3 regions of the Sporosarcina sp. Y1009 genome follow, and region 3 is predicted to be linked to each of the others. Evidence: predicted binding sites of a transcription regulator. Region 3 holds the regulator's gene; each other region holds the start of a gene.
The links. Region 3 encodes LexA, which represses DNA repair genes until DNA is damaged. Its sites were predicted from a motif close to CGAACATATGTTCG; they were not measured.
Positions count from the first base shown of each region.

Region 1: the regulator LexA is predicted to act here: its motif matches at 5,322-5,335, upstream of AC25Y1_RS10090 (type IA DNA topoisomerase).
Region 2: the regulator LexA is predicted to act here: its motif matches at 7,445-7,458, upstream of AC25Y1_RS10920 (YhjD family protein).

Region 1 is NZ_JBYHFO010000006.1:201,273-211,599, reverse strand. It holds gene AC25Y1_RS10105 (hypothetical protein) at 1-223, shown strand, start outside; gene AC25Y1_RS10100 (MMPL family transporter) at 216-2,330, shown strand; gene AC25Y1_RS10095 (YusW family protein) at 2,438-2,956, shown strand; gene AC25Y1_RS10090 (type IA DNA topoisomerase) at 2,994-5,108, opposite strand; partial or broken gene AC25Y1_RS10085 (NADPH-dependent FMN reductase) at 5,555-5,971, opposite strand; gene AC25Y1_RS10080 (MarR family winged helix-turn-helix transcriptional regulator) at 6,176-6,601, shown strand; gene AC25Y1_RS10075 (NtaA/DmoA family FMN-dependent monooxygenase) at 6,873-8,009, shown strand; gene AC25Y1_RS10070 (Gfo/Idh/MocA family protein) at 8,120-9,223, shown strand; gene AC25Y1_RS10065 (MFS transporter) at 9,847-10,327, opposite strand, start outside.
Region 2 is NZ_JBYHFO010000007.1:124,081-134,407, forward strand. It holds gene hemE (uroporphyrinogen decarboxylase) at 1-602, opposite strand, end outside; gene AC25Y1_RS10885 (antibiotic biosynthesis monooxygenase family protein) at 802-1,329, shown strand; gene AC25Y1_RS10890 (M20 metallopeptidase family protein) at 1,424-2,590, shown strand; gene AC25Y1_RS10895 (SDR family NAD(P)-dependent oxidoreductase) at 3,160-3,894, opposite strand; gene AC25Y1_RS10900 (LysR family transcriptional regulator) at 4,183-5,082, shown strand; gene AC25Y1_RS10905 (hypothetical protein) at 5,652-5,816, opposite strand; partial or broken gene AC25Y1_RS10910 (M20 metallopeptidase family protein) at 5,746-6,249, shown strand; gene AC25Y1_RS10915 (competence protein ComK) at 6,564-7,064, shown strand; gene AC25Y1_RS10920 (YhjD family protein) at 7,056-7,421, opposite strand; gene AC25Y1_RS10925 (nuclear transport factor 2 family protein) at 7,555-8,127, opposite strand; gene AC25Y1_RS10930 (response regulator) at 8,196-8,876, opposite strand; gene AC25Y1_RS10935 (sensor histidine kinase) at 8,898-10,067, opposite strand; gene AC25Y1_RS10940 (YigZ family protein) at 10,211-10,327, shown strand, end outside.
Region 3 is NZ_JBYHFO010000002.1:165,209-175,535, forward strand. It holds gene tkt (transketolase) at 1-289, opposite strand, end outside; gene AC25Y1_RS03515 (DUF896 domain-containing protein) at 399-635, opposite strand; gene AC25Y1_RS03520 (YneB family resolvase-like protein) at 706-1,368, opposite strand; gene yneA (cell division suppressor protein YneA) at 1,365-1,682, opposite strand; gene lexA (transcriptional repressor LexA) at 1,879-2,499, shown strand; gene AC25Y1_RS03535 (methionine gamma-lyase family protein) at 2,581-3,846, opposite strand; gene hfq (RNA chaperone Hfq) at 4,001-4,225, opposite strand; gene miaA (tRNA (adenosine(37)-N6)-dimethylallyltransferase MiaA) at 4,267-5,211, opposite strand; gene AC25Y1_RS03550 (alpha/beta fold hydrolase) at 5,204-6,121, opposite strand; gene mutL (DNA mismatch repair endonuclease MutL) at 6,192-8,009, opposite strand; gene mutS (DNA mismatch repair protein MutS) at 8,015-10,327, opposite strand, start outside.

The DNA.
Region 1 (10,327 bases), on a different contig from region 3:
AGTTCGCGCGGGTAAATTAATTGCGGCGCAGGGCTGGACAGCGATTATCGGTGCTACTGGTTTATCGGCTGGTATGTGGTTACAGTTTTTAAAGCCTTTTAATGTGAATGAAACATTCTCGCTAATATTTTACATCGTAGGTGGAACAGTTTTACTTGTAAGTTTTGCGTTATTTGTTGTCGTTACCTTTCTTGCTGAAAAAGAGAGTAAACCTAATGGGTAGATTGAAAGGAAATAAACTGTGGTGGCTATCATTAGGAATCTGGATTGCACTGACAGTTATTTTGTCAGGACTTGCTCCAGGTGGCAATGAGTTTGTAGAGTCAAATAAAGATGCCGGGTTGCCGGCGGATGTAGAGTCAATTATCGCGGACCGCGAATTAGAAAAACATTTCCCGCAAGATGGTGGGATGCCAATATTCGCTGTGTTTCATAAAGAGGAAGGTATAACGGACGAAGAAATTCAAACGTTCGCTGAAACACTTGAAAGTTTAAAAACAGACGCAACGTTCGAAGAGGTAGAAACACTTCCATTAACTAAAATGGATTTAGAGATACAAAAAACATTTTTATCTGAAAATGAAAAAACGTTTTTTGTGCCGCTTACTTTACAAAAAGAATTAGAAGGCAACGATTTGCATGACTTGGTAGTTGCTATGAAGGATAGCGTTGGTAAAAGTATAGATGACAGCATAGAAGTATCTTGGACTGGTCCGGGGGCGATCGCATCTGATGCGATTGAGTTATTTAGTCAAGCGGATATCGTCTTATTATTATCGACAGTTGGACTTCTTCTTGTTTTGTTACTCGTTATTTACCGCTCGCCGCTCTTAACGTTAATCCCACTTGTGGGGGCAGGAATTACTTATGCGGTAGTGGATCGTGTAATTGGTTTATCGGCTTCAGCAGGATTATTTACGACAGAAAGTCAGGCACTTTCGATTATGACAATATTGTTATTTGCTGTAGTGACCGATTATTCATTACTCATTTTTTCGCGGTACAGGGAAGAGTTAAGAATACACGAATCAGCGGATACGGCTATGCGGGAAACAATGCGTCATGTGAAAGAGCCAATCTTCTTTAGCGGAAGTACGATTGTGCTTGGTGTTTCGACATTGTTCTTTACACTTTACGAACCATACCGAAACTTCGCACCTGTATTTGCGATTGCAGCGGGTGTTATGCTTATCGCTGGTTTGACATTACTTCCAGCATTATTTGCCTTAATTGGCCGAAAAGCGTTTTGGCCGGTGATTCCAAAGTTTGGTGAAAAAGTGATTGAAAAGAAAACGATTTGGGGAACAGTTGCCAAAAAAGTAACGAAACGACCTGTTTTGTTTTTGATCCCGATTACATTACTACTTTTACTAGGATCATGGAATGTAACGAATTTGGATGAATCGTATGATTTAATCGATTCATTCCCGGAAGATTTATCTTCACGTGTTGGTTATGAAAGACTTGCAAATTCGTTCTCTCCAGGTAGTCTGGCACCAGGGACACTTTTGTTTGTGTCGGAAAAAGAGCTTGGGATGGAAGAACTTCAAAAAGCTATTGAAACAATCGGGGAGAAATCCGGTGTTGATAGTGTGACCGTTCAAGGAAATCCGCTTTCAGAGGATAAGAAGAGTGCAAAATTCTCACTTACTCTCGAAGGAAACCCGTATGCTATGGAGGCTTTCGAAGTGGTGGAAGATCTTCGGAATAACGGGCAGGAAATTATGACAGCGGCCGGTGTGGTCGATACAAAAATGCATATTGCTGGTGAGAGTGCAAGATATCTGGATATCACGGAAATAAATAAACGAGATACGTGGCAAGTGATCATCTCGATGACCATTCTCATTTCAATTATGCTCGGTCTGCAAACAAAGTCGGTCATCGCTCCGATTTATATGATGGGAACCATTTTGTTGTCGTATGCAGCAACGCTAGGGTTATCGCTCTATCTATTCGAACAATTTATGGGACTGGAAGCCATTAATTATCGAATACCGCTTTATACATTTGTATTTCTTGTCGCATTAGGTGTAGATTATTCAATTATGCTCATTGCCCGAATTCGGGAAGAGATGTTATTAATGTCATTTGAAGATGCGGTTCGAAAAGGACTGGAACGGACAGGTGGCGTCATAAGCTCGGCGGGGATTATTTTAGCTGCGACATTCCTCGTATTAACAACGATGCCGATTAATGAGCTTAAATTATTTGGGATTATGATGGCCATTGGGATATTAATCGACACGTTTATCGTTCGTCCATTACTGATTCCGGCAATATTGATTTTGCTTGGTAAGTGGAGTTTTTGGCCGAAGAAAATAAAGTAATGAACGAAAGAACGTCACTTTCACTATGGAAGTGGCGTTTTTTAGTTCTCACAGACAAGGTGTAAAATCTGTGAAATGGGGAAACTAATAGTAAAGGAGGTTTTTTGATGATGAAACGAAAAATGATTTTCCCTGTCTTGCTCGTATTTACGCTAATATTGGCGGCTTGTGGTAACGAAACTATAGATGAACCAAAACAACCTGTTACCGAGGAAAGTGGAAGTACTGGTAACTCGGGAAGTACGGATAATGTAGATGATGCAGAAAGTACAGAGAATGCAGGCGACATGGATCAAAAAATGGAGGACTTAGCCTATAGCGATTTTGACTTAGCGGTCGATTATTCCAATGATCTAGAATATGAGGTAGAGCTTGAAAAAAATAGCAATCATGCAGTTAAGTCGGAAATTGACGATGACTTGAATAATGTGAAGAAATCGGGCACTGAGGCGTTTGATGATTTGTATCCATTAGTAAATGAACTAACTATCACGCAAGAAACAAGCAAAGCTGATGCAATTCAAGAAATCTTGAATACATTTAATTTGCCTGATGATTATCAAAAGTTTGAGTTAGAAATCAAGTTTAATGATGGAACGAAAATAGAATTTGAAGATGAAAAATAAGAAAAGCTGTCGCCTAAAAACCTTGGCGACAGTTTTTTTATGTGAACACTAAACTAAGTTTTTGTCCTTCTAACTTTAAGGAAGCATTGAATTTGTTTCCGTTTTTTGCTATAAATCCGCTAATGCTATTTGTTTGCCCTTTTGTACATAGAAGCTTCACTTGTGCAGGGGTGATTTTCTTTTTTAGAAAAATCCCAGGAAAAGTTTGTTTGCACCCATCTTTATAGGCGGTACATCCGTAAAATCCTTTTCGTGTGACGATCATTCCTTTTCCACACGCCGGACAAGAGGCAACTTCTATATTCCTTCTTGTCGTTTTTGCTGTCGAAGGGATGGATTGAACTTGAAAACTCGTCGTTTCAATTTGTTTAGGAACATTTTGTATTAATGAATCGAGAAATTTCTCGATGTTGCTTAAAAAGTGATTGGCAGCGCCATCGCCATTACCGATTTTTCGTAAATAGGTTTCCCATTTCGCGGTCATCGAGGGGCTGGCGAGTAAGCTACCTTCAATTGCTTCGCATAAAATACGTCCTTTATCAGTAAGAGAAACAATGTTTTTTGTTACTTGAATATAGCCGTGTTTTTTGATCGTTTCGATAATCCCGCTTCGTGTAGCTTCCGTTCCAAGTCCTTCGATTTCTTTCAATATCTCTGTTTCCTCGTTGTCTTCAACGAATTTTCCGCATGTTTTCATCAATGTGATGAGTTGGCCTTCTGTATAAGGTTTCGGCGGCATTGTTATGCCTTCGTGAATACGAATCTTGCTGTCGACAGGCTCATTTTGTCGAAGGGGCGGCAAAGTTTCTTCTGTTTCTTTTTTCGAACTCGGAAACAATGCTTTCCAACCAAGATCCCGCTCCGTTTTGCCTGTCGTGAAAAACGGTAAATTGTTGACGTCTGTCGTAATTTTCGTTTCTGTGTAGAGATAATCTGTATGGAACATCGCCAGCGTTGTACGAACAATTTCTTCATACAATTTTCGTTCATTCGGTGGAAGCTTTGCCAGTGCAGCCTCTGTAGGGACTTTTTTTGTCATGATAATGGCGTAATGTTCTTTTACTTTAGCATTGTCGACATAGCGCTTTTTGGGTTGACGCGAATGAACCGGAAACGGCTGTTTAATCAGGGATTGATAATTCACGACTTGATCAACTAAATATGAAAATTCACTTGTCGTAATATGACGCGAATCAGTACGTGGATACGTAACAAGCTTTTTTTCGTATAAGCTTTGCATCGTTTTTAGAACGTTTGCCGGACTCATTTTCCATCGTCGGTTTGCTGTTGCTTGTAAAGTTGATAATGAATGAAGCTGAGGCGGCGGAATTCGTTTATCTTTTTGCTGAACAGACTGGATAACACCTGGTGAGTTTGGTTGTATATTATGTTTCTGAAGTAATTCCACGACTTCCTCACGCTTTTTCGTTCTCACTTTAGCTTTTCCTTTATAAGCCCCATTTTCGGCGGTGAATTTAGCCTCTACTTCAAAAAACGGTTCAGATACGAATGTTTCAATTTCTTTTAACCGTTCATAAATCAGATAGACAGTTGGCGATTGAACGCGTCCGATTGGAAAGACTTGCTCATAGCCTTTCGCTTTGAGTAAAAGTGTGTACAGGCGAGAGCCGTTCATCCCAACAAGCCAATCACTGATTTGACGGGCTTTTGCTTCTTCATAGAGCAGCAAATCTTTTTGATTGTCCCGCAAATTCATGAAGCCTTTTCGAATTTCATCGATTTCCAAGGAATTAATCCAAAGCCGTTTGATTGTTTTATTACGCGCGCCTGTTTGATTGAAAATGCTGTAGAAAATATTAGATCCTTCGCGGTCCACGTCGCATGCGTTAATAATCGTTGAGGCGGAAATCATGAGTTTTTTCACTGCTTGAAACTGCGCATATTTTCCTTTCGCCACTTGAAATTCATAGCGTTCCGGTAAAATTGGCAGGCTGCCAAGTGTCCACCGGTTCCAACGTGCATCATACGCTTTCGGCTCTTTTAATTCGACAAGATGCCCGATGCCCCATGTAATAAAAGCGCCTTGTGGAAACAGCTGACTTTTTGCTAATTCGATATGCGTTTTATGTCGACTTTTGACTGTGAATGCTTTGGCTTGGGAAGGCTTTTCTGCGAAAATAACTGTTTTCATGAGTAGACCTCATTTCTTTATACGATGAAACGCTAGTTCTATTATTATCGCATAAAGTGGAAAGGTTTACGAATTCAATTGGAGTTGTGACAGAACACTACATTTCTCTGAGTATAGAGAAAAAGAGTGTGGTACTATAGTCGATGGAAATAGAAGAAGTCTTTGGAAAAGAAGCTTTCTCGGGAAGAGTTAGCACATATTTGCGGTTTATATCGTACATATATTAGCTTAATGGAACAGAGTTGAGAAGTAAGCCTAAAATAGTACACACTTATTTTACGCTCGCGATTTCAAAATTAAAAGTCATACATGGCCTCTCGTTCATTTCTTGTGTGCTCCATAGCTTGATACCATTGGATGGTGTCATCTACCATATGGTCCAGTCGAAACAAGACATCATCATTGATAATTTGTTTACGGTAATAATCCTGTTCTTCAATAAACACTTATGTTGGAACAATAGTAGCTTTCATGTAAGTAAGAATCGGTTTCAACTGTTGCTCTGTCATTAAAAAATGTTTTGGCGAGCCCGCTGTAGCAATAATACCGACCACTTTTCCATGGAATGCCCTTTCCGGAAGCAAGTCAAAGACATTTTTTTAGCGTACCAGGAATGGATGCTTGGAATGTTGGTGTACCAATCACAAGAACATCGCTGCCATAATTGCTTTTGTTAAAAGTTTTGTGTCTCCATCGTAATCACGAAAGTCCCGACCATCGCTGAAGAAAGTATTCAGGTCGGCCAAGTTGAGCAATTGTATTTCTGCTTTTGGAAATTTGTTATTCATTCGTTGCATGACGTAATCCATTGCTATTTTGGTTTTGGAACCCACAATGGAGCCCGCAATTCCTACAATTTTCATTTAGAGCTCACTCCTATTTCTTCCTTGTTGCCTCCTTCAGTGACAAAAGTGGACAAAACGAACTAGCGGTTGCAGTAAAGACTGACAAGAGTAAAAGCACAGCGACACTCTGGTTATCGAAAAAAGGAAGATAAGTTGATATTCAAATTTCATCGTGTTAAATTTAGCTTGCTAAGTATATTACAACTATTCGAGGGATGTTATATGGAAGAAAAGGTTGATTGTGAGATTCGTGGGTTGTTAGATAAAATTTCATCTCGAATGCGTCGAGATTATAGCGAAAGCTTAAGAGAACTTAACCTTTACGTAGGTCAAGATAATTTACTTTATCGTTTATGGTTAGGCGATGGGGTTACACAAATGCAGTTATGTGAGCATTTAAATTGTGAACCACCTACCGTAACAAATATGGTTAAATCATTAGAGCAAAACGGATTTATTTACCGTAAACGAGATGCAAAAGATGGTAGAGTAATGCGGATTTTTCTAACGGAAGTAGGAAAAGAGCTTGAAAAACCGGTTGAAATTAAATGGAGACAGCAACAAGAAAAGTTACTCAATTCGATTTTACCGGAAGAGCGAATGCTATTAAGACGCATTATGAAGCAAATGGAGAGTAATTTGTTTTAAGCTCTCTCCCGATATATGTTTAGCAAGCTAATTAAATCCGCATACGAATACAAAAGGAAATAAATCATTTATATGGATGCTTAGCAAGCTAAGTATAGTTGTGGTCGCATATGTATACGCCTAACGAAGAAAGAGCCAGGAAGCAAAATTACGAACGAAGCATTGGTTGATGAAGTTATGATTGTCGATTTTTATCCTGAACAGACTTTGAGGGTAAATGCTTTTGAATTATTGGCTAAAGAGTTTGAGCTTAGCAGAAATGAGGGGCAACATGAGAGCTGAAAAACAGCTTAAAATTGGTGTAATTGTCGATGGTATCGGTTGGAGTTATTCGGCATGGCGTCATTCTGATATGCCTTCCGATGCAAGTGAAAGTGTAGATTTTTATGTTGAGAAAGCCAAAAGAGCTGAAGAAGGCAAGTTTGATATGGTGTTTTTAGCAGATGTAAGCCATATTGGACCTGGCATGATTCCACATTATTTGAGTATGTTTGAAGGTGTAACGATCCTCTCTGCGCTAAGTATGGCGACGAGCCATATTGGACTTGGTGCAACCATTGCAACATCCTACGCGGATCCCTTTACAGTGGCTAGACAAATGGCCTCTCTCGATAAAATTAGTAAGGGGAGAGCAGCATGGAATGCGATCACTTCTAATCCTGGTGGTCTGGCTAATTACAGCAGAAAACATCTTTCAAAATCTGATTTATATCCTTTGAAAGAAGAGTTTCTTGAAATTGTAGAAGGGCTATGGGATTCCTATGAGGATGATGCTTTTATTCGCGATAAAGAGAGTGGTATCTTCTTGAATCCTAGAAAGATGCATCCATTGAATTATAGGGGAAAGTATTTTTCTGTAGACGGACCATTAAATATTAGCCGTTCACCACAAGGAAGACCCGTCATCTTTCAAGCGGGTACTTCGCCAGAATTTATGGATATTGCAGCGAAACATGCTGAAGGCGTACTGGTAAATGGGGATGATTTTAATTATGTTAAACAATTTGGTGAGGAACTAAGACGAAGAGTAGCCTTGGCAGGACGAGCGCCGGAAGACCTGTTGATTATGCCAACACAGCAAATCATCGTTGGGAGAACAGAATCTGAGGCGAATGAAAAGTTTCAGGAGTTACAAAGGTTAGTACCATCCGGGTATGGTATTCCGAAGCCTTCATTTTTCGGATTGGCAGAGACTGTGGCTGATCTGATTGAGCATTGGTATGAGGCAGGGGCGATGGATTTATTGCTACTAAGACAGGAACATCCTTCTGGAATTGATGATTTCATCGACTTGGTCGTCCCTATATTGCAGGAGAAAGGCATATTCCGAAAAGAGTATGAATCTAATACTTTGCGAGGAAACCTAGGTCTTCCTTATCCAGAGAACAGATATGCCACTTCATTGTAAGGGGGGACAGTCACTTTCCCTTTTTTTGTTAATTTGTAAAAGTTAATGCAGCACTAATGCGTTCATCTAAAAATTTCATTTTAAAAAATAGAAAATAGGAGTTGTTTTTCATGAGTAAAAAAATTCGAGTAGGTATTATAGGCGGATCGATTAATAACGGATGGGCTAGAGGTACACATATTCCAGCTATAGATCATCTGGATGAGCTGGATCTCTCAGCGGTAGGAACGAGCAATATGGAGAGTGCGAAACAAAGTGCCGGGGCCTTCAAGGCAACCCATGCTTTTGACAACGTGGAAGATTTGGCTCAACATCCTGATGTGGATTTGGTAGTCGTCAGTATTAACGTAAAGGAACATTACGATGCAGTAAAAGCGATTGCTCCGGTAGGAAAACCAATTTATTGTGAATGGCCCCTGGGATCTAACGTCGCTGAAGCGCTAGAAATGCAGGAGTGGGTGGCATCTGAGCAAGTACCAAATGCGATTGGATTACAAGCTAGACAGGCACCAGCCATCAATTATATAAAAGATTTGTTGGCGGAAGGATATGTTGGAAAACTTCTGTCGGCTAATCTGAAGATTTCTATAGATGGAATGGGGGGAGTGGCTGACAAGGCGAGTGCGTATCTTTTTGATCGGAAAATAGGAGGAAACTTACTCACTATTGTCGGCGGACATAATCTTGATGCGTTTACCTACATGCTTGGGGATTTCAAAGAACTTTCGGCCGTCACTGCACAGCAATTCCCAGAAGTCGAATTGGTAGATCTGCAAAAAGTTATTGAAAAAACGACAGATGACCAAATACTAATTTCGGGGAAATTAACCAACGGTGCAGCAGCCAGCGTTCATATACAAGGCGGAGTCAAACACCAAACAGGATTTACTCTTGAAATTTTCGGAGATAAGGGAACGATTATTTTGACTGCACCTGCTACCATTCAATTTGGATCACACCAATTACTAGGCGCAGGCCCTACAGATGACAAACTTCAAGAACTAACGATTCCAGATTCTTATTACTGGGTACCAGAATCACTTAAAAACGATACAGGTCTTGTTTTGAATGTTGCTCAAGCATATGGAAAGTTTGCCAAAGATATTCAAAAAGGAACATCTCTCACACCTAGTTTTGCGGATGCGGTAAAACTGCATCAGCTTCTTGACACAGTGGAGAAAGCAGCTAAAACTGGAAAACGCCAGTATTTATAAAATGGATAGTTAGGATTTTCGTTCTAATTTAGGTGGTATTCCCGAATCAAAGCTGTACCATCACCCGAAAAATTCATGTCCTCTGACAATAAAGTAAAATCGATTGGTTCTTTTGTTTAGTTCATGCGATATTGTGTGTTGTAGTCTGATCTTGATCATCCATATAATAAAATGACCAATTTCATGAGGATCCCTTTAACAGGGAAATGAAAAAGGATAGAGGAGCAGGAATGATACCTGCTTACACTATCCTTTTTCTTTTTTCATTGTTTTTCTAAATCATTGTTTCCTATGTAATCGATTGATTATAGAGTAACTTTCGCTTTTAACTTATTCTCAGTAGGGTTGTTGCTTGACCCTCGTTCACGAAACTTTGAACGACTTTATCTGTATTGTTTAACCTAATCACCGTTAAATGTTTAGTAATAAAGTCTAATATAAAAACACCGCATAAATGTTAGTTTCGTGTCTAACATTTATGGGGCAGTTCATACCATTGCTACACAAGGAATTAAATATTATTACCGCATAATGTGGGGAGGTTTGCGAATTCAATTGGCGTATATACACTAATTCTCTTACTATGGTGTAAAATATGTTTATTTGGGTGACTGTCGCTATATTTAATTTATTAATCGTTCTTTCTGTCTTGATTGAACAAATAAAAACAATCCTAAAACAACGAGAATTAAAATTGCACAGATAATGTATAAGTTTTGGAAACCAAAACTTGCAACAATAAGACCACAAACGAATGATCCTACAGCAATACCTGTATCGAATAACATGAAAAATGTTGCTGTTGCATGCCCAGTTCTAGAAGGGTGAGCTGCTTGGATTGCCATCGTTTGAAAACTTGGAACTATTGTGCCAAATCCTAATCCAATTAGAGCCGCAGATAAGAGTAACATCCAAGCATTGCCTGTAAAACTTAACATTGTAAGCCCAATAGCAAAGATTAATAAACTTGGTATAATGACATAACTTGGTCCATGTTTATCAAATGCTTTACCCACATAAGGTCTTGAGACTAACATTGCAATCGCATAGACCACAAAGAAATAGCTGGCTACTTCTGCTAAACCGATTGAATCAGAGTAGACA
Region 2 (10,327 bases), on a different contig from region 3:
ACTGCTTTAGCACCCGCATTTACTTGTGCAGTTATATACGTAATCGTCATATCCGCAAGCTTGTCCATTAACGCAAACCATGCTTCAGATTCTGACACCATGAATGACTTCGTCAGATTGTATGTTTTTGATGGACCACCTTCGATCATATAGCTCGCAAGTGTAAACGGTGCGCCTGCGAAACCGATGAGTGGAACATTCAATTGGTCTTTAGTCAAAACTTTAATCGTTTCTAACACAAAAGGTATATCATCTTCTGGTGAAATTTCACCTAGATTATAAACGTCTTGTACCGAGCGAATAGGGTTACTAATAACCGGTCCTACGCCTGGCTTAATTTTCACATCAATACCTATTGCTGGTAGCGGTGTGACAATATCTTTATATAAAATAGCCCCGTCCACATTGTATTGGTCGACTGGTAGCTTTGTAACATACGCACAAATTTCAGGATTTTGTGTAATTTGCTCTAAAGAGTGAGTCTCTTTGATTTTCAAATACTCGGGCTGTGATCGTCCGGCCTGTCTCATAAACCATACTGGTGTATGTTCAATCTTCTCACCGCGTGCTGCTCGCAAAAGTGTGTCGTTAAATTTAGTCATAAACTCGATTCCCACTTTCAAATAATATTTTCGTCTTAACCTAACTCCTTTAAATACTAGAGCTTTCTGTGCACTTTGTATAGTTGAATGCCCCCATCGTCATACAATCGTCTTTAATTTTCGCCACATAATTGTCATTCTTTGTTTTATTTCTGTAGATAAGGGAAAATATAAAGTAATAAGGGGAGGCGATTTTAGAATGAACATTTATTTAACTTCAGGAACGATGGATTTTATGGAAACGGTTAGAACACGATATCCAATGGAGGATATGATTGTTATGCACGGAGCAGGTAATACTGTCCTTCTACATGAATCAGAAGAAAAAAGTGTTTTTCAAACACCGAGACGATATGAAGTGATTAACACCTTAGGCACGCTAACAGACACTGGTTTTTTTGCTTTCAATCATATTCCTATTACAGAAGAAGGTCGACCGACTTTTGAACATCGGTTTCAAACCCGTCTACAAGATATCAGCGGGGAACCTGGATTTGTCGCTCACCGTTTACTTCGACCATTAAATTCAGAAACGTATATCGTCTTAACACAATGGACGAGTAAAGTATTTTTAAACCTTTGGCTCGAGTCCCCTACTTATAAAAAGCTACATGAAAGTATCGAACACGAAGCTGGATTGGATAAGATGCAACACATCTTTTTAAGTGCACCTTATGTGACAACTTATAAAACAACTACTGAGGAAGATAAAGAGGAAAAATCCTAACTTAACTGTTAGGATTTTTCTTTTTATTGAAGCAACTACCCATCATTGATACAATTAACTTTCAAACTACTTTGTACTCGAGAGGAGAATACTTATGAAAGTAAAGTTATTTGAAAAACTAACAAATTCATATGAAGATATGGTCGTTATACGCCGATATTTACATATGAATCCAGAGTTATCTTTTAAAGAAGAAAAAACAGCTCAATATATTGTAGATTTCTATGCGGATCTCGGCGTTGATGTGCGTTCTGGCGTCGGCGGTAATGGTGTAGTGGCTCGCGTAAAAGGCGGAAGACCAGGAAAAACGGTTGCGCTTCGTGCAGATTTTGATGCATTGCCAATTCAAGATGAGAAAGAGGTTCCCTATAAATCTACTGTTCCTGGGGTTATGCATGCTTGTGGACATGATGGTCATACAGCAACGCTTCTACAACTCGCCAAAGCCATTTACGAGATGAGGGAAGATCTTGCAGGTGAATATGTCTTTATTCACCAACATGCCGAGGAATTTGCGCCAGGCGGTGCCAAGCCAATGATTGAAGACGGTTGTCTCGATGGTGTGGATGTTATTTTTGGAACGCATCTTTGGTCACTGACTGACGCTGGTACGATTGAATATTTAACTGGTCCAACGATGGCAGCAGCTGATAAATTTGACATTACAATTCTAGGGGCAGGTGGGCACGGGGCTGCACCCCATCAAACAAAAGATGCCATTGCAATTGGTGCACAGCTCGTCACTAACTTACAACAAATCGTTTCACGTCGCGTGAATCCAACTGAATCAGCCGTTTTATCTGTCGGTTCATTTATCGCTGACAATGCGTTCAACGTTATTGCGGATTCTGCAGTGATTGGCGGTACCGTTCGAACTTTTAATCCAGAAATTCGTAATCTTATGGAACGTGAAATGAAACGCGTCATTGATGGAATTGCACTTGCCAATGATTGTGAAATCGAGTTTGTTTATAGTCGCGGCTACCCAGCACTCATAAACCATAAAGATGAAACTGAGTTTTTACAATCAGTAGCTGAACAAATTCCAGGCATTGAAAAAGTTGTAGAAACGAAACCGCAGATGGGCGGCGAAGATTTTGCTTACTACCTTGAAAAAGTTCCGGGTACATTTTTCTTCACTGGTGCAAAACCTGAAAATCCATTTCCACATCATCATCCAAAATTCGATTTCGATGAAAACGCGATGTTAAATGCGGCAAAAGTACTTGGTGCGGCGGCATTGGATTATCAGGTTAAATGATTAAATTAAAATTAAATAGGTCTATAGATTAATTTTCAGGGTTTATGCACACCGTCAAATAACATTTACTCTTGCCTTATTCCATTTATCTATTAGATCCAAAAGTTCAAAACCCCTTACTACCATAGATCAGTAAGGGGTTCTTGTTATTAACGACATTGGAATAACTAGCAACCGGAAAAAATAGACATTAGACCCTGTGCAGATCTATCCTGCATAGTGATAATATTTTTTCCCATATGCTCTTTTTTCGGATAAAAGTTGCACCATATCAATGTTTTGGTTCGGATACTGTATATCGACACCATTTAGTTTAAGTACATCTCTTCACAGGTTCATAAATAGTTATAATATGACATAACTCGCACATTTTTTGATTATACATCGAACTCTTGTCACATTAAAAGTAAAGAGGAGGTTACTAAGAACCCCCTACAAACTATAAAAATCTATCTGTTCCTAAAAAGGCAGCCAATTATAAATATCTCTTGCTAAAATTACTAAAGTCTACTTTAAACTACTATAAAATTAGATAGAAATAGAAGAACTTGTTGTCCTATCAAATTATATTAAGAAATCGAAATTGAATATGCACCGTCGACCGGAAGAATAGTTCCTGTTACAAATGATGCCGCAGGTGAAGAGAAGAACGCAACTACCTGTCCAATTTCAATAGGTTCTCCAAATCGTTTCATTGGTGTACGTTTTATAATATTTTCTTGTAAATCACTAGGAAGTGCTTCCATAAGTGGTGTTCTGACCCAACCTGGTGCAACAGCATTAACACGAATATTATCTTTTGCGTATGCGTCTGCTAATGATTTAGTGATTTGGTCTACTGCACCTTTACTTGCACTATAGGCAACTCCTAATTCAGAACCAAAAATCGCCATCATTGATGAAACGTTAACAATGCTTGCTATCTCAGATTTTGCTAAGAGTGGTTGTGCTAATGAGCTTATAAGGAATACAGAGTCCGCATTAATATCCATCGTTTTTTTGTAAACTTTATAGTCAAACTGGTTCGGCAGGTTCACGCCGGCACCGTTAAATAAAATATCAAGCTGATCTAATCCAGCAAAGAACCTTTTCACGTCTTCTTCGTCTGTTACATCGAATTCGACAGATTCTACATCTAGTCCCTCTGGAATATCTAGGGAATCCGCCTTTAAACCTAATGCATATACTTTAGCTCCCAGGTCTGCTAAGTAAAATGCAGTTGCTGCACCTAAACCTGAAGTTCCACCAGTTACCACCGCAACACGATTTTTGAAAAGATCTTTTTGGAATGTATTATTTGTCATTTGTTTATTCCCCCTTGAAATTAGTTTCTTCTAATTGAACTTAATTATTTGATTTTCTTTGTGACCTAGTCCCAAAATAACTCGTTTGTACTGCAAACCCTCTAATCAAATTATATTAAAATCTTACACCCTTATAACTTTTACAACATGCCAAACAGTAGCCTCCATTTCACTCCACCCAATTAGTTTTCTTACAATTATAATTATAAAGCATTTCACGAAATTGTAATAATTGTTCTTTTTTGTTACGTTATAGGTAGTTCCTATAACATAACGGAGGATATACTTATGAATACAGTAAAATTAGAATATATTATTGAAGTAGCAAAACTAAAATCTATAAATAAAGCTGCCAAAAGTTTAAACGTTACGCAACCTACAGTTAGCCAAGCAATTAATCAAATTGAGAAGGAGATTGGATATCCTCTATTTATTCGAACAAAATCAGGTACATATCCAAGTGAAAAAGGAAAGATGATTATAGAAAAGGCTCTTGAAGTTATTGAAAAAACTGAAGAGTTGAAGGATTTGTTTGAACATGCGAAACTAACCGAAGAGTTGCGTTTAGCATCCATTCCAGGTGTTATGCCATTGTTAATAAAAACGGTTACTAATTACCAAAAGAATAATCCTAATGTTGAACTTTTTTTAACGGAAATTACTAGCGAAGAAATAATTAAAAAAATAATGGCAAGAGAACTAGATGCAGGATTAATTGTACGTTCCGCACTTTTTAAAGATGAATTTAATGATTTAATTTTCGAACCTATTATGGAAGGAAAAATGGTTGCAGTTGTGAGTCACCATTCTTCCTATGCTAAAGAAAAATCCATTACTGTAGAGCAATTAAAAAGGGAAAGTTTTATCTTATATAAGGATGATCATGTAAAGTATTTTGAAAATGAGTTTACTCAAGAGCATGGGAATATTAATGTTCTATTTCGGACAAATAATACTGAAGCTATATTTTTAGCTATTTTGGAACAAAATGCTATTAGTGTTGCCTATGATTATTCCCTTAAGTTTAATCCTTATTTTTTGTCGGGAAGAATCGTTCCATTAGAAATCAAGGGATTTGAACTGTTATCTGCACAAATTGGTTGGGTCCGTAATAAGCATGTCCTATTAAGTTCACAAGTAAAACAATTTATCAACAGATATCAAATAACTCAAACGTTAGATTTATAAAATTATTGATAAGAAAGTCGATTATTTCGTGTAAAATGTTACTATCCTATTGTATAGAAGTAGAAGACCTGATTCGTTGAATAAATGATTCTCCAAAAAATGATGGAAAGCCATCTCAAACGAGTAAATTGTTATATCAAATAGACCATTTTCAATCTTCAACCAAACCTTTCAATCTGCACCTATACCTATTCCACGACCTTCTTTTATTTGCTTGTACATTGGAAATAAGATTCGATTAAAAATTCCTTGTAAACCCGTGTTTTACGATAAATAACATATTATTAGAATATGCAAAGGTACAATAGCCGTTGTACCCTTGCAAAATGGGCTACAATTTACCATACAAATTAAATGCAATTTTCATACAAAACCCTTTTATATCAATAAAAATTGACTACCAAATTAGTATACAATTTGATAGTCAATTTCACTTAAACTTTTAATGTTTGCGATAGATAACGGAACCCGTTAGAAATTTCTATTCTCTGTTTTATTCACTTTATTCTTTATAAAAAGCACAAAGTTACCATAAAATTTAGAGTGCTATATTTTTACACATTATAATTCTATTCTAATCTATTACCAGCGGAACTGAAACCACCATTTACAGGTATTATTTTAGCAGTAATATATCGGGATGCTTCACTTCCAAAGAATACTAAAATCGTATCACGACGTGTGAATCCGACCGAATCAGCGGTTTTATCTGTAGTTTTTTTTGTGGCGGACAATGCATTCAATGTAATTGCCGATTCTGCAAAAATTGGAGGCACGGTTCGAACATTCAATCCAGAAATTCGAGACTTGATGGAACTCGAAATGAAACGTGTTGTTGACGGTACTGCTCTTGCAATTGATTGTAAAATTGAGTTTGTCTATGAACGTGGGTATCCTGCTCTTGTTAACCATAAAGATGAGACTGAGTTTTTGAAATCGGTAGCGGAAAAAATTCCGGGTGTCGAAAATGTCAATGAAACGAAACCCCATATGGGCGGCGAAGATTTTGCTTACTACCTTGAAAAAGTTCCGGGTACATTTTTCTTCACTGGTGCAAAACCTGAAAATCCATTTCCACATCATCATCCAAAATTCGATTTCGATGAAAATGCGATGTTAAATGCGGCAAAAGTACTTGGTGCGGCGGCGCTTGATTACCAACAATAAGTACTACTTCTATCATTTTCAATTTTTCTATCTAAATTGGCAAATAGTAGTCCATTATTCTTTGAATTAAAACCCATTTATATAGTTCGAAATACCTTTAACCCTTTCTATTATGACTAATAGAAGGGGTTTTTTCGTTTTAGATGATTGAATATTAACCCCTTTACAAAGCTATTCTCTGGACGGTAAATAGGTCTATATAATCATTTTTTTCAAAAAAATCAAATTTCTTCAATAAAACTCTTGCAAAATTATAATAATTTTATATATAATATGAATTGTACAACTATTAAATGGAAGAGGAGTGGGACTATTTGAATACAAAAAATCAAAACAGTAAGCCCTATGTAATTTCTTTAAATACATTAGTACTAGAACCAATTTTTACAGAGTATGGAATGCAAACAAAAGTTTTAGAATCCGAGCGAACACTTACTTTTGCTCAATCGCCGCTACATAGCATTAAAAACTCATGTCGGCATTATGGACACTCATTCGAAAATGCAGTGGATGGCTCAAATAAATTTTTAAGAAAACTACAAAAGCCACCCATCGTTATCGCTTTTAATTACGGCAGCCCAATCACATTTTTCCCAACATTATCACCAAGTGCACCTGATAATGTTTGGATCGCTTTGCATGCAGTTTCTAATATCCGGCGGGAAGAAAATGCATGTAAGATCGATTTGACAAATGGCACAACATTATCAGTACGTGTTTCTTCAGCAACAATATATCGTCAAACGTCATTAGGTAATATCTTAGAAAAAGAACATATTAGAAAATACAAAAACTTTAACGGCTTTCTAAACTGAAGTTCCAGTCATAGCCAAGTAAACAGAAATCAGTTCTTCCGTTCTATTGCGCAAGCGAACATTTAAATATCGGCGGCGTTCTTCATAGCCGCCGTATAAAAAGAGATACTCGGTGAAGGTGTCATCCATTTTACCGCGAATCACTTTCATATTATTTCGCCTTAAATAAATCGAGGTTTCTTTTAGTTCCTTTCGCGCAATAGTGAGCGCTTCTTCAACGATTTTGACATAAGGTCTTTTTAGTTTGAACGAGCCTTTATCAAATTCTTGTCGGTCCCGTTCTAACACAATCAGAATCATCGGCAAGTAAATCATATTTTCGAAGTACGGCAAAGCCTGTTCCGGAATTAGCGCCATACTATACCTCCTCTTCTACAAAACGAACGCTTGTTCCTTTATTTTCAGTATATGCTTTCTACACCAAAATATCAACTTTAAAAAGCAGAAAAAAACTCCTTGCCCATAAGAGCAAGAAGTCATTTTATCAGTTTTATTGTTTTTCATCGCCGATATAGTGAATCGATGTTACTTTCCAATCACCATCGTCATTTGTAAAAACCGTTACTTGTCGACCCAATTGATCGATTTTCAGACCTGTCGAGATTTGCTGAATCTTTGTTGTCAGTGTGGCAAATACTTGAGCTTCTTGCTCATCGTATTTAACGATTGTCAGATCATCAGCCTCGCGGTTCAAATCATACTCACTGAATTGTTCTTCCATATAAATACGTTCTTCTTCTAAATCAAACACATCTGAGTGCTTTGAAAGAGTATTCATATACTTATCGATATCTTTTTCATTAAATGCATCGATGTAAACCGAAAACGCTTCTAAAATTCGCTCTTTTTCGGCGGCCGGTACCTCTGCCGCTTCTTCGATCATCCCGCCAGACATATTAAATCCAACTTGCTTATCATCTACACCGTGATCGAGCGCGCCGTTTTCATTCATCGCTTCCCCATCATCTACTGAGCCATGCTGCGACGTGCTTTCTTTATCTGCACTACAAGCCCCAAGCACTAACAATAGACCTAACCCCATTGCCAAGTAAATCTTTTTCATGACTTTTTCCTCCTGCATATAGAAAAGGACCATTCCAAAAATCGGATGGCCCTTTTCATTTTAAATCATTACTTTACCTCGACCCAACCATTTTTAATCGCAGAAACAACTGCTTGTGTTCTATCATTGACAGCCATTTTCTGTAAAATGCTTGATACATGATTTTTAACGGTCTTTTCAGATATAAATAATGTCTCGCCAATTGTCCGGTTACTTTGTCCATCCGTTAACAATTGTAACACTTCACATTCACGCTTTGTCAACAAATGATACGGACGTCGAATATCATTTTGTTGGAACGCCCCTTTATGTTCACGTTCACTTAATCTGCGGAATTCTGTCACGAGATTATGTGTGACTTTCGGGTGCAGATATGAACCACCTAACGAAACAACTTTAATCGCTTCTACAATCGCATCTGCGTCCATTTCTTTCAACATATAGCCAAGTGCACCTGTTTTGAGTGCATGTGTAACATATGAACCATCATCATGAATAGATAAAATAATAACTTTTGCATCTGGATAGCTCTTCAGAAGCGATTCTGTAGCCTCTACCCCACTAACGCGAGGCATATTAATATCCATTAAAATTACATCTGGACTATGTTTTTCATAAAGGTCAAGAACTTCACTTCCGTCACTGCCTTCAGCAACCACTTCAAATGTGTCTTCAAAGTCTAAAATTCTTTTTACCCCTTCACGAAATAGTTGATGATCATCTACAATTACAATTTTTATTGTCGCCATTAGCATTTCCTCCCAATAATTCTAATTCTCCATTATCGTCTCAATCACATTGCTTTTTAGTGGGATACTAAACATTACTTTAGTCCATTTTCCCGGTGTTGAAGTAATTTTCATTTCGCCTTTCAGTAAATCGACACGTTCTCGCATTCCGATTAAACCGAAAGATTTATCTCGTACTTCTTTTAAATCGAAGCCTTTTCCATTATCCTTCACTTCTATGTTTAGTATATCGCGAAGCCACTCAATTTTCACCCAAACATCCTTGGAATTTCCATGTTTTATTGCATTTGTAACTGATTCTTGCACCAATCTAAAAACTGATATCTCAATATTTGTTGGGAGACGTATCGGTTGGCCAATACTTACAAAATGAATTTCAGCTGCTCTTTCAAAATTTTCCGAACTTGATAGGTATTTCTTCAAAGTAGGAACTAAGCCTAAATCATCAAGTGCCATCGGACGAAGGTTGTAGATAATCCGCCTAACTTCGGAAAGCGCATCGCGTACCGTTTCTTTTAATTCATTTAGTTCTTTAAAAGCTAGGTCCGCACCTTGTTCCGTGAAGACTTTTTCTATTAAACCTGAGCGCATTAAGACGTTAGCTAGCATTTGAGCGGGTCCATCATGAATATCTCGAGATAGTCTTTTGCGCTCTTCTTCTTGCGCTTCGATTATGCTGATCGCAAAGTTCTGCTTGAGCCTAGCATCTTGAAGTGCCTCTCCAACATTTTTCAAATCAGATGTCAGATAGTTCACAACTGCTGAAACCCGGTGCACAAGTTGATCAGCTCTATCCATTGTTTCTAGTAGTTCACTCATTCGTTTTTCAAGTTCGAAACGTCGTTGATGCATCTGCTTTTCTTCCATCTCATTGACCGATAACTCGAGAAGCAATTTATTTGCAGTTTCATAAGCACTACTAATTTCTTGCTCTGAATAACTCGCAAAGTTCTTTGAAACCTCTGCAAGCCGCTTTCGTGAACGACGACTTTCCCCCTCTAATTGAGTGTTTTCTATTAGCAAACGGGCAATCGCATTTTCCACCGCTTCTAGCTCTGCTTTCATTTCATCAAAGCTTTTACGACTTCGTTCACTTATAATGAATATATCGTTCTTGGAATGATCCATCGCACGTAGCATACTAGAAAAAATATTGTCCAACGCCTTAATATCGACTCTTTGGTCTGCCATTATGTTCCCCCTTGCCTAGAAAACAAACATTTGACTTTATGTAGTGTACCAATGGGCTTTCAATTTCTTGCCCACTTCACTTATTATATCATTATACAACGAAATGAATATTAAGTTTGTATTACAGATATGGAGGTTTTGAAATGCGAGCAAATTATCGTACAGTAAGAGGATATGGTGAAAGTGAATACATTATTCAAAGATCAAGATTCCTAACATATGTCATGCGCGTCGAAACTGAAGAAGAGGCTTTAGACTTC
Region 3 (10,327 bases):
AACCCCATTGTCTAAAGTTTTTAAGTTCTTCCATTGGAAGACCATAGCCTGCAAGATGTAATAAGCTATATAGAAGCATTGATCCGTGACCTGCCGAAAGTACAAAACGGTCACGGTTAAACCAATTTGGACTCGCTGGATTATGATGCATATGTTTTGTCCAAAGTGTATACGCCATTGGCGCAGCGCCCATTGGTAATCCTGGATGCCCTGAATTTGCTTTTTCGATTGCATCAATTGATAAAGTACGAATTGTATTAATCGCTAGTTGGTCAATATTTTGAGTCATAAATAATGATCTTCCCTTCTTATGTAAATCTATTGTCACTTAGTACCATCTTATAGTTTAGACAATTCAAGTGATAATTACAATTTATTCGGAGTATTTTTAGGAGCCTTTAATTACTCAAATTACTACCTTTACGGGCTTGCTTGACTTTTTCTGGCGTGACGTCCGTTCCTTCAGGATCAATCACTTTTACATTTTCTATCGTTTCTCTCATCGATGAGCGAAATGAAGCTAAATACTCTTGACGCAACTTCGTTTGTTCTTTTGCTTCTTCAATAGAAAGACCTGCTGTTTTTGATTTTTTTGAGAGCTCATTAATTCGCTCTATTTTTTCTTGTGACAACATTATTATTCCTCCACATCATTAACTTTTCACTAAGTAAAAGGTATACAAAAAAAGCAAGAAGCGCAATCATTTAGCCTTCCTGCTCTATTTTATATTCTTGAAATCGTCGATGTACTGTTGCCTTACTAATATTATGCCCTAAACCTTTTAAAACATCCGTAATTTCTTCAAATGTTAGTCCTTTATCACGCAGGGAAATAATTTCACTAACAGGCACTTCAATTCGTTCGCGACCTTCTGCATTTCCTCTATTTTTTAAATTGCTTTCTGGACGATAACCTTCACGGACTGCGCGTCTCATTCCACGTCTGATTTTCGCATTATGTACCTTACGTTGGTATTCTTCAACGATAGCCAGTATTTCAAGCATCATTGTATCCATCTCGTTTAATGAAATAGGTCCGCCGTCATTATGCGAAAAAATTTCTGTTTCAGTTTTTGCGAGCAAATGTAAAATAGCCATTCGAGCATTTCCACGCCCAAGTCTTGTTTCATCTTGAATGAGAACAATATCAATATTTTCATCTCGTATATAATCCAATAATTGAAGCAAACCTTCACGATCAATATCAAAACCACTATGCCGATCCTTAAAAGTTGCGCACATTTCTAAGTTCAGATCTTTTGCTAATTGCTCAAGTTCTTCTTCTTGTCGCGACAGAGACATTTCCTGCACTTCTTTCTCAGTACTTACCCTGCAGTAAATTACGCAACGTCTCTTTCTTTTTGTCATTTACCGTCACCAGCAATTGTCGCAATTTCATTTTGATTGATTACTACTGTCATCTTCGGCAATTTCAACTCGTCGCCAACCCTTATTGTTGTTGTTGATAAATTGTTCAAACTTATAACATCTTTAATCCATTTATCATTAGGCCTATTTCCCTGTCCGTATTTTAATGAATAATCCCAAAGTGTATCACCTTCAACAACAACTACTTTATCAAATTCAACATCGCTACCTATTTTAATTGTTCCAATAATGGTAAACAGAATACAGACTGAAACGACTAGAAGTATATAACTATTATTTTTTATAATTTGCATGATTATCCCTCCATCGAATGTTTGTTCGGAATGCTTGTTCTTATCATAAAATATATAATTCTATTTGTCAATTACTTTTAACGAACTAACGTTTGTATTTTATAAGAACGGCTGTTATAATAAATTCAACAGGAATTCGTGTTCGAGTATCATTATTGCATCGAAACGAAAACTATAATTAATAGGGGTGATTGAGATGACGAAGATTTCCAAAAGACAACAATCCATAATGGATTTTATTAAATCAGAAGTGGAAAAAAAGGGATATCCGCCTTCCGTTCGTGAAATTGGAACGGCTGTGGGACTAGCATCTAGCTCAACAGTTCATGGTCATTTAGCTAGATTAGAAAGTAAAGGGTATATTCGAAGAGACCCAACGAAACCTCGTGCGATAGAAGTGTTGGATCCGGAAGGCCTTGAAGCTATAAAACCAGGTGTTCTTAATGTTCCACTTGTTGGGAAAGTCACTGCAGGGTTACCCATTACAGCAATAGAGAATATTGAAGAGTATTTTCCTTTACCTGAAACATTTGGTACGGCTGATGATAATATTTTCATGTTGGAAATTGTCGGTGAAAGTATGATAGAAGCTGGAATACTAAATGGAGACTATGTGGTTGTTAAACAGACAAATACAGCACAAAATGGTGAAATTATTGTCGCTATGACTGAAGATGATGAGGCAACCGTTAAACGTTTCTTTAAAGAGAAAAATTATTTTAGACTACAACCGGAAAATTCCTCAATGGATCCAATTATTGTCGATAACGTTTCAGTACTCGGTAAAGTTGTTGGTGTTTACCGCAATATCCAGTAAGAACTTTTTTGAATTAAAAAAATCGTTGAACCGGCTACCCTGCTAATTGGGCCCGTTTCAACGATTTTTAATGATTATTAATTATTCAATGTCTATTAAATTCTGTGTAATCAATTTGTCTATTGAGGATAAGACTGCCGCCTTTACATGTTCGTACGTCAATCCGCCTTGAATGAAAGCTGTATAAGGTGGTCTAATAGGACCATCGGCCGTTAATTCAATGCTGGAGCCTTGTATGAATGTTCCCGCAGCCATAATCACGTCATCCGTGTAACCTGGCATATACGAAGGTTCCGGGGCATAATGAGCATTGATCGGAGAGTTTTCTTGAATCGTTTTACAGAATTCTATCATTTGTTCAGCATTTCGAAATGACACCGATTGAATAAGGTCAGTTCTCCTTGCTGAATAATGCGGTGTTGTCACAAGTCCATAGCTATCTAAAAGAGCTGCCGTAAACAATGCACCTTTTACCGCTTGGCTCACAACATGGGGTGCAAGGAAAAAACCTTGGTACATTTCACGTAGTGTATCGAGTGATGCACCTGCTTCAGCTCCTAGACCTGGCGAGGTCATTCTATAAGCGCATTGTTCTACGAGTTCTGAACGTCCTGCAATATAACCGCCTGTTCTTGCAAGACCCCCACCTGGATTCTTAATAAGGGAACCAGCCATTAAATCAACGCCTACTTCAGTAGGTTCCTTCTCTTCCACAAATTCACCGTAACAGTTATCTACAAAGACAATTAAGTTAGGATTAATCTTTTTCACATTCCGTACCATTTCACCAATCTCTTCGATCATAAATGATGGTCGATCTGAATATCCTTTAGACCGCTGAATGCCAATCACTTTTGTTTTCTCATGAATATTTTTTTTGACTTCATCAAAATCTACCTGTCCATCTTCTTTTAAGTCAATATGTTTATAAGTAATTCCAAAGTCATGGAGAGAGCCGGTGTCTTTTCCATTTCCAGTCACGATGGAATCAAGAGTATCATATGGTTTTCCCGTTATGTATAACAACTCATCACCTGGACGGAGTACGCCAAATAAGCTGATTGAAATGGCGTGTGTTCCAGAAATGATTTGATTTCGAACGACACAACTTTCCGCTCGAAAAGTATCTGCATAGACACTTTCTAACACATCACGTCCTTCGTCATCATAACCATAACCTGTTGAACCCGTTAGATGAAAATCACTGACACGATTCTTCTTGAATGCTTCAAGAACTTTTTTTTGATTGGCAAAGGCTACTTGTTCAACTTGCTTAAAATAAGGTGTTAGTTTTTCTTCTATCTGATCTGTTTGATTGTCTAAGTTTGTTTCAAGATTTTTCAACATACGATTTATGCCTCTTTCTTCTATAACAATGATAATCTAATTTTATCAGTTTACGACGCGGGGTCAATGTTCTTATAATTCATACTGTTGGCGTTGTTAAAACCACAATAAACGAAAAAACGGAACGAGGCGAATTCCGCCTGTCCCGTTTTTGTCAATCCTCTAAATCCATCGTTACCATTTTTGCAGGTACATATGTCGAAATTGCATGTTTATAAATGAGTTGCTGCTTCCCATCAGTTTCAAGTAGGACTGTGTAATTATCATACGACTTTATAAGTCCTTTCAATTGGAAACCATTCATTAAAAAAACCGTTACCGAAGTATTATTCTTACGTAATGAATTTAAAAAGACGTCTTGCATTTTTCCTTGTTTCATAATATTGCCCCTCCTGTGTTTTCTTAACTTTTCCACACTAATTATATTCTATTTACTTTGGCTAAACCCTCTAAATAATTGAAAACATTTTTAACTTGTTCGTCTGTATCCTTTGTTGCATCAATCCACTGGACAGTTAATTTATTTCTAAAATAGGTCATCTGCCGCTTCGCATAGTTTCGAGAGTTTTTCTTTATTAATTGAATTGCACTCTCCATAGGAATTTCGCCTTTAATATATTGATGTAATTCCTTATATCCGATTGCTTGCACGGACTGCATATTACGAATGCCTGTATCCCATAAATTTTGAGCTTCTCGTAAAAAACCTTGCACCATCATAATATCAACACGTCTATCAATTCGTTCATATAGTAATTCACGTGGCATATCTAATCCGATAATCAGATGATGATAAAGCGCGTTCGCGCCAACATTTTGCTCGTGATCGCCCTTTGTTTTCCCTGTTACTTCAATAATCTCTAGTGCACGAATAATTCTGCGATGATTATTTGGATGGATTTTCTTTGCATCTATTGGATCTAGTTTTTCAAGCCTCTCGTATAAAACATCAGCACCATATTGTTCAAGCTCATTCTCTAATCGATTTCGAACTGTTATGCTTGATGCTTCTTCGGTAAAACGAAAATCATATAACACCGATTGTACATAAAGGCCTGTACCACCCACAATAATTGGCAGCTTTCCACGACTATGAATTTCAGCAATTTTTTGTCGTACGACGGTTTGATATTGTGCGACAGAAAATGTTTCATCTGCTTCTAACAAATCGAATAAGTGATGGGGTATCCCATCCATTTCTACCTTTGTGATTTTCGCTGTTCCAATGTCGAGTCCCTTGTATACCTGCATCGAGTCACCATTAATGATTTCCGCATTTAACATCTTTGCGAGTTCAACACTTAATGCAGTTTTCCCAGATGCCGTTGGACCGACGATTGCCAGTACATCAAAATTTCTAGTCATTTTTTTGTATCCAATCCAGCACTGCTTCTAAGACCCCGACCTGAGATGCATCGTTTAAAAGCTCGTGCCGCCCTTCTTCAAATAATAGTACTGTCACCTTTTTTATATCTGCATCGTGGTATTGCCGTGCAACCTTCCACACTGCTTTACCGTAATTCCCAACCGGATCGTCTACCCCAGAAAATAGTAGGATAGGCAATTCTTTTGGTATTTTATTCACTTCATGCTTTTTATGGATCAAACCAAGACCTGTAAATAAATCGATAAAGAATTGTGTTGTTGGTATAAATCCGCAGTGATCATCATGCAAATAATTTGAAACATGTTGTTCATTTTTGGATAACCAATCAAATTTCGTTTTAGGTTTGTCTATTTTAGCATTAAAAGCGCCAAAAACAAGTGAATCTAACAGCTTACTTCTTTCAGTATACCCTTTACCACGACCTAAAAATTGTGCGAATGCCAATCCCGCATATCGCGCAGCACCAGAATCGTCACTGGTCCCAGATAAGATGACATGATCTACTTGCCCCCCGTAGAGTTGAATATAACGACGCGCGATGAAGGAGCCCATGCTATGTCCCAGTAGTGTGAAAGGAAGTGTCGAATGGATCATTTTGAGCTTTGTGATTACTTCATGTGCATCTTGAACAACACGATTAAATCCATCACTTTCACCGAAATAACCCTTCATACCATTTAACAAAGCGGTTTCTCCGTGTCCCCGGTGATCATGCCCAGTAACGAAATAACCTTGCTCGCAAAAATAGTCAATCACCAATTCGTAACGGCCAATATGTTCAGCCATCCCATGTAGGAGATGAATATGTCCAATTGGTTTACCTATTGGTTCTTTTAGGAACGCATAAACCTTGAATCCATCAGACATGACAAATGTTAATTCTTTCATTAACAATCCCCCGATCTTGATCTCTTTATTTCTTCATACCCGTTCTTTGAATAGCGTAATCACCAAATCTTTACATCACACGCTTAAACATCTTTTCAATTTCATATGTCGTGAAATGAATGAGGACGGGTCTGCCGTGGGGACAGGTAAATGGATTTTCCGCATTCGATAAATCTTGTAATAATCTTTCCATATCTGAAGTTGTTAAATGATGATTTGCTTTAATCGAGCGTTTACAACTCATCATAATTGCTGCTTCCTCACGCAACTTTCCGATATCAATTTTTTTTGAATCTAAAACCTGTTCAATGATTTCTTCAATCGTTTTAATTTCTTCACCTGGTGGAAACCATGTTGGAAATTCACGAACAATATAAGAAGTTTGCCCAAATTCTTCCAAGTATATGCCTACATCTTCAAGCATTGTTTTTCCTTCTTCAATTCTAGATTTTTCATCCAATGAATAATGAAATGTAAGTGGAACTAAAAGAAGTTGTCTTTCATGTTGATCAGTTTCATTTAATTTATCTCTAAAAAATTCATATTTAATACGTTCTTGGGCAGCATGCTGATCAATCATGAAGAATCCATCATCATTTTGCGCTACGATATACGTACCGTGTACTTGGCCAACTGGGAATAATTGTGGAAATGCTGGCCGATTATCGGGCACTGCCTCTTCAGGTATCGTAATGGGCTCATTGACAGCCCAGTCATCTTTCTGACTGACTTCTACTTCTCTTTCATATAAACGGGACGGAGCATGATCAGATTGTTGTACAGGGGCTGTGAACTCTTCAGTAGGCGAATCTGTTTTTCGGCTCGATGGACTACTCCAAAACCGAACTTGTTCAGATGGCTTCTGTTGAACCTTTTCTTTTTTTGTAATGCTAGGAACAATCACGTTCTTCTGAATGGCATTATGAATCGCTTCTTTAATCAGCGTCAGTAGTTCACCTTCTTTGCTCATTCGTATTTGCTGTTTTGATGGATGTACGTTCACGTCTGTAAGTATCGGGTCGCCTTCGATTGTCATGACTGCGATTGGAAATCTTCCAATCGGTAAGAATGTATGAAATGCGTCCAACACTGCTCGGTTTATCGCATGGCTTTGAATCCAACGGCCATTTACAATGATGGTCATGTAATTTCTTGAAGCACGGGTCATTTCCGGTAATGATACATAGCCACTTACCGCATAATCTGCGTTCTCCCCTTTAAAGGGGACCATTTTTCTTGCAGCCGACATTCCATAAATATCTGCTAATACCCGAAGTCGATCACCGCTTCCTGTTGTTTTAAGAAGGGTTTGACTTTCATGCGTTAATTTAAAAGCAATATGTGGATGACTGAGCGCTAGTCGATTGACGAGTCCAATCGTGTGGCCCAGTTCCGTCTGTATCGTTTTCATGTATTTAAGACGTGCGGGTGTATTAAAAAATAATTGTGAAACTGTAATGTCCGTACCTTTTCGAAATGCAGCATTGTCGTGTTTGACTAATTTTCCCCCATCGATAAAAACTTCGGTTCCTGTACTATTCCCATCTGATGTCCATAATTCAATTTTAGAGACCGATGCAATACTTGCGAGTGCTTCCCCTCTAAACCCAAGTGTCCGAATTCGAAATAAGTCATGTTCATTATCAATCTTACTTGTGGCATGTCGCTCAAACGCTTGAATAGCATCCTGTTTCGACATACCTTTCCCATTATCCGTTACTCGAATTTTAGATAAACCAGCATCTTCTAAAGCAACTTCAATCACAGTACTTCCTGCATCAATTGAGTTTTCGACGAGTTCTTTAACAATGGATGCGGGGCGTTCGACTACCTCCCCTGCGGCAATCTTATTAGATAGTGCATCGTCCATTACCTTGATAATATTCACTGAGTTCACCCTTTCGCTAAGCGGAGTTTCTCTTTCAAATCAAAGACATACTGCATGGCGTGTAGTGGTGTCATATTTAATAAGTCCGCTGCTTCTAAGCTATCGAGAACTTCTTGTTTTTCTTTAGACAATATGGGCTCTTCTTCCATCATATCGAAAAACACCATTTGTTGTGGTTCATCGGTAATCGTCGGTACGGCTTTGTTGTTTTCAAAAGTCTGGAGCAGCTCTTTTGCTCGGTCCAATAACTGTGTTGGTAACCCTGCGAGATCTGCAACGTAAATTCCATAACTTTTATCAGCAGCACCTTTCATTACCTTATGAAGAAAGACGACTTTACCGTCTTGTTCCATTGCAGCAACATGTACATTTTCAAGTCGATCCAATTTCGTATCGAGTGATGTTAATTCGTGATAATGCGTTGAAAACAATGTGTTTGCACCAATTTCATCATGTATATGTTCCATCATTGCTTGCGCTAATGACATGCCGTCATACGTAGAAGTACCTCTACCAATTTCATCGAATAAAAGCAGACTCCTATTCGTTGCATTAGCAATCGCATGTTGAGATTCCATCATTTCCATCATAAATGTACTCTGTCCTGATGCTAGATCGTCTGCAGCACCAATGCGTGTGAAGATTTGATCAGTTACAGGAAGCACAGCACTGTCACATGGTACATAGCAGCCAATCTGCGCCATGACGACAGTCAAGGCAACTTGTCGCATATAAGTACTTTTACCCGACATATTTGGTCCTGTTATGAGCAGCATATTTGCTTCATCTAATAACACACAATGATTGGGTACATATAGTGAATGATCCATCATTTTCTCTACAACAGGATGTCTCCCATTCTTTATTTCTAACCCTTTCCCATCATGGAAAGTCGGTTTTACATAGTTTTGTTTTTCTGCAACTGTCGCAAAAGATAAAAGAACGTCTAATTCACTTAATACCGAGGCGAGTTCTTGAACTTGTCGTATATGAACTTGCATTGAATCACGGACCTTACTAAACAATTCATATTCAAGTTCTAAGGCATCCGCTTCAGCATTCAAGATTAAATCTTCTTTTTCTTTTAATTCAGGAGTTATATAACGCTCCGCATTGGCCAATGTCTGTTTTCGTTCATAGCGATTTAGATCCGCTAAATGGATATTCGATTTCGTAATTTCAATATAGTATCCAAATACACGATTATAACCAATCTTTAAGTTTTTAATGCCTGTTCTTTCACGCTCTTGTTGTTCTAATTCCGCTAACCAGTCTTTTCCATTTCTAGCAGCATCTCGGTATGTATCGAGCTTTTCATTGTAACCGTCTTTAATAACGCCGCCTTCTTTTACAGTAATCGGCGGATGTTCGGCAATCGATGTTTCTAGTATGTCTCTTGCATCTTGACAAACATTAATTTTTTCTGCGAATTGTGTAAGAAGCGCTTTATCTGAATTCAAAAGCCCATCTTTTAACTGAGGGACTTGGCGTAAGGAATTTCGCAGTTGCGCCAGGTCTCGTCCATTCGCTGATCCCATTGAAATTCGACCGGCTAATCTCTCTAAATCATAGACTTCTCGTAGGTTAGTTTTGAGTTCGTCACTTAAAAAATAGTCTTCGATAAGTTCTGTTACTGTATTCAATCTATTTTCTATTTTTATTTGCTCTGAAAGCGGTTGGTGAATCCACATTTTAAGTTTCCGTGCACCCATTGCTGTCACGGTTTCATCTAACAACCAATACAATGTACCTTCTTTTGAACCGTTACGAATTGATTGTACGAGTTCTAAATTACGCATTGAATTTGCATCGATAGACAACTTACCTTGTTTTTCAATAAATTCAAATGGACGGATATGCGCTAACGTTGTTTTTTGCGTTCTCTTTACATATGAAATCAGGTTATTACACGCTTCAGTTACATCACTGGGAATATTTTCCTGGCGCTCCAATGAATCTTTACTATATTCAATAGATAAAGTAATATTTCGCTTTGCCATACTATCATTTAAAGCAATATGTAATCCTTCCGCAACAACCACTTCTTTCATCGCCAGCGCATCGATTTCAGAGATAAGTGTCCTTTCATCCCCTTCTACATATTGAACTTTCCCTTCACCTGTTGATAAATCCAAATAAGCGAGTGCATATATGCCGCTAGTGATAATTGCTGCCGAACCTATAAAATGATTCGTATTTGTATCCATGCTTTTTCCTTCAGTCATCGTTCCAGGTGTAACTATCCGAATTACTTCACGCCTAACAATTCCTTTTGCAACTCGGGGATCTTCAGTTTGTTCGCAAATAGCGACTTTGTA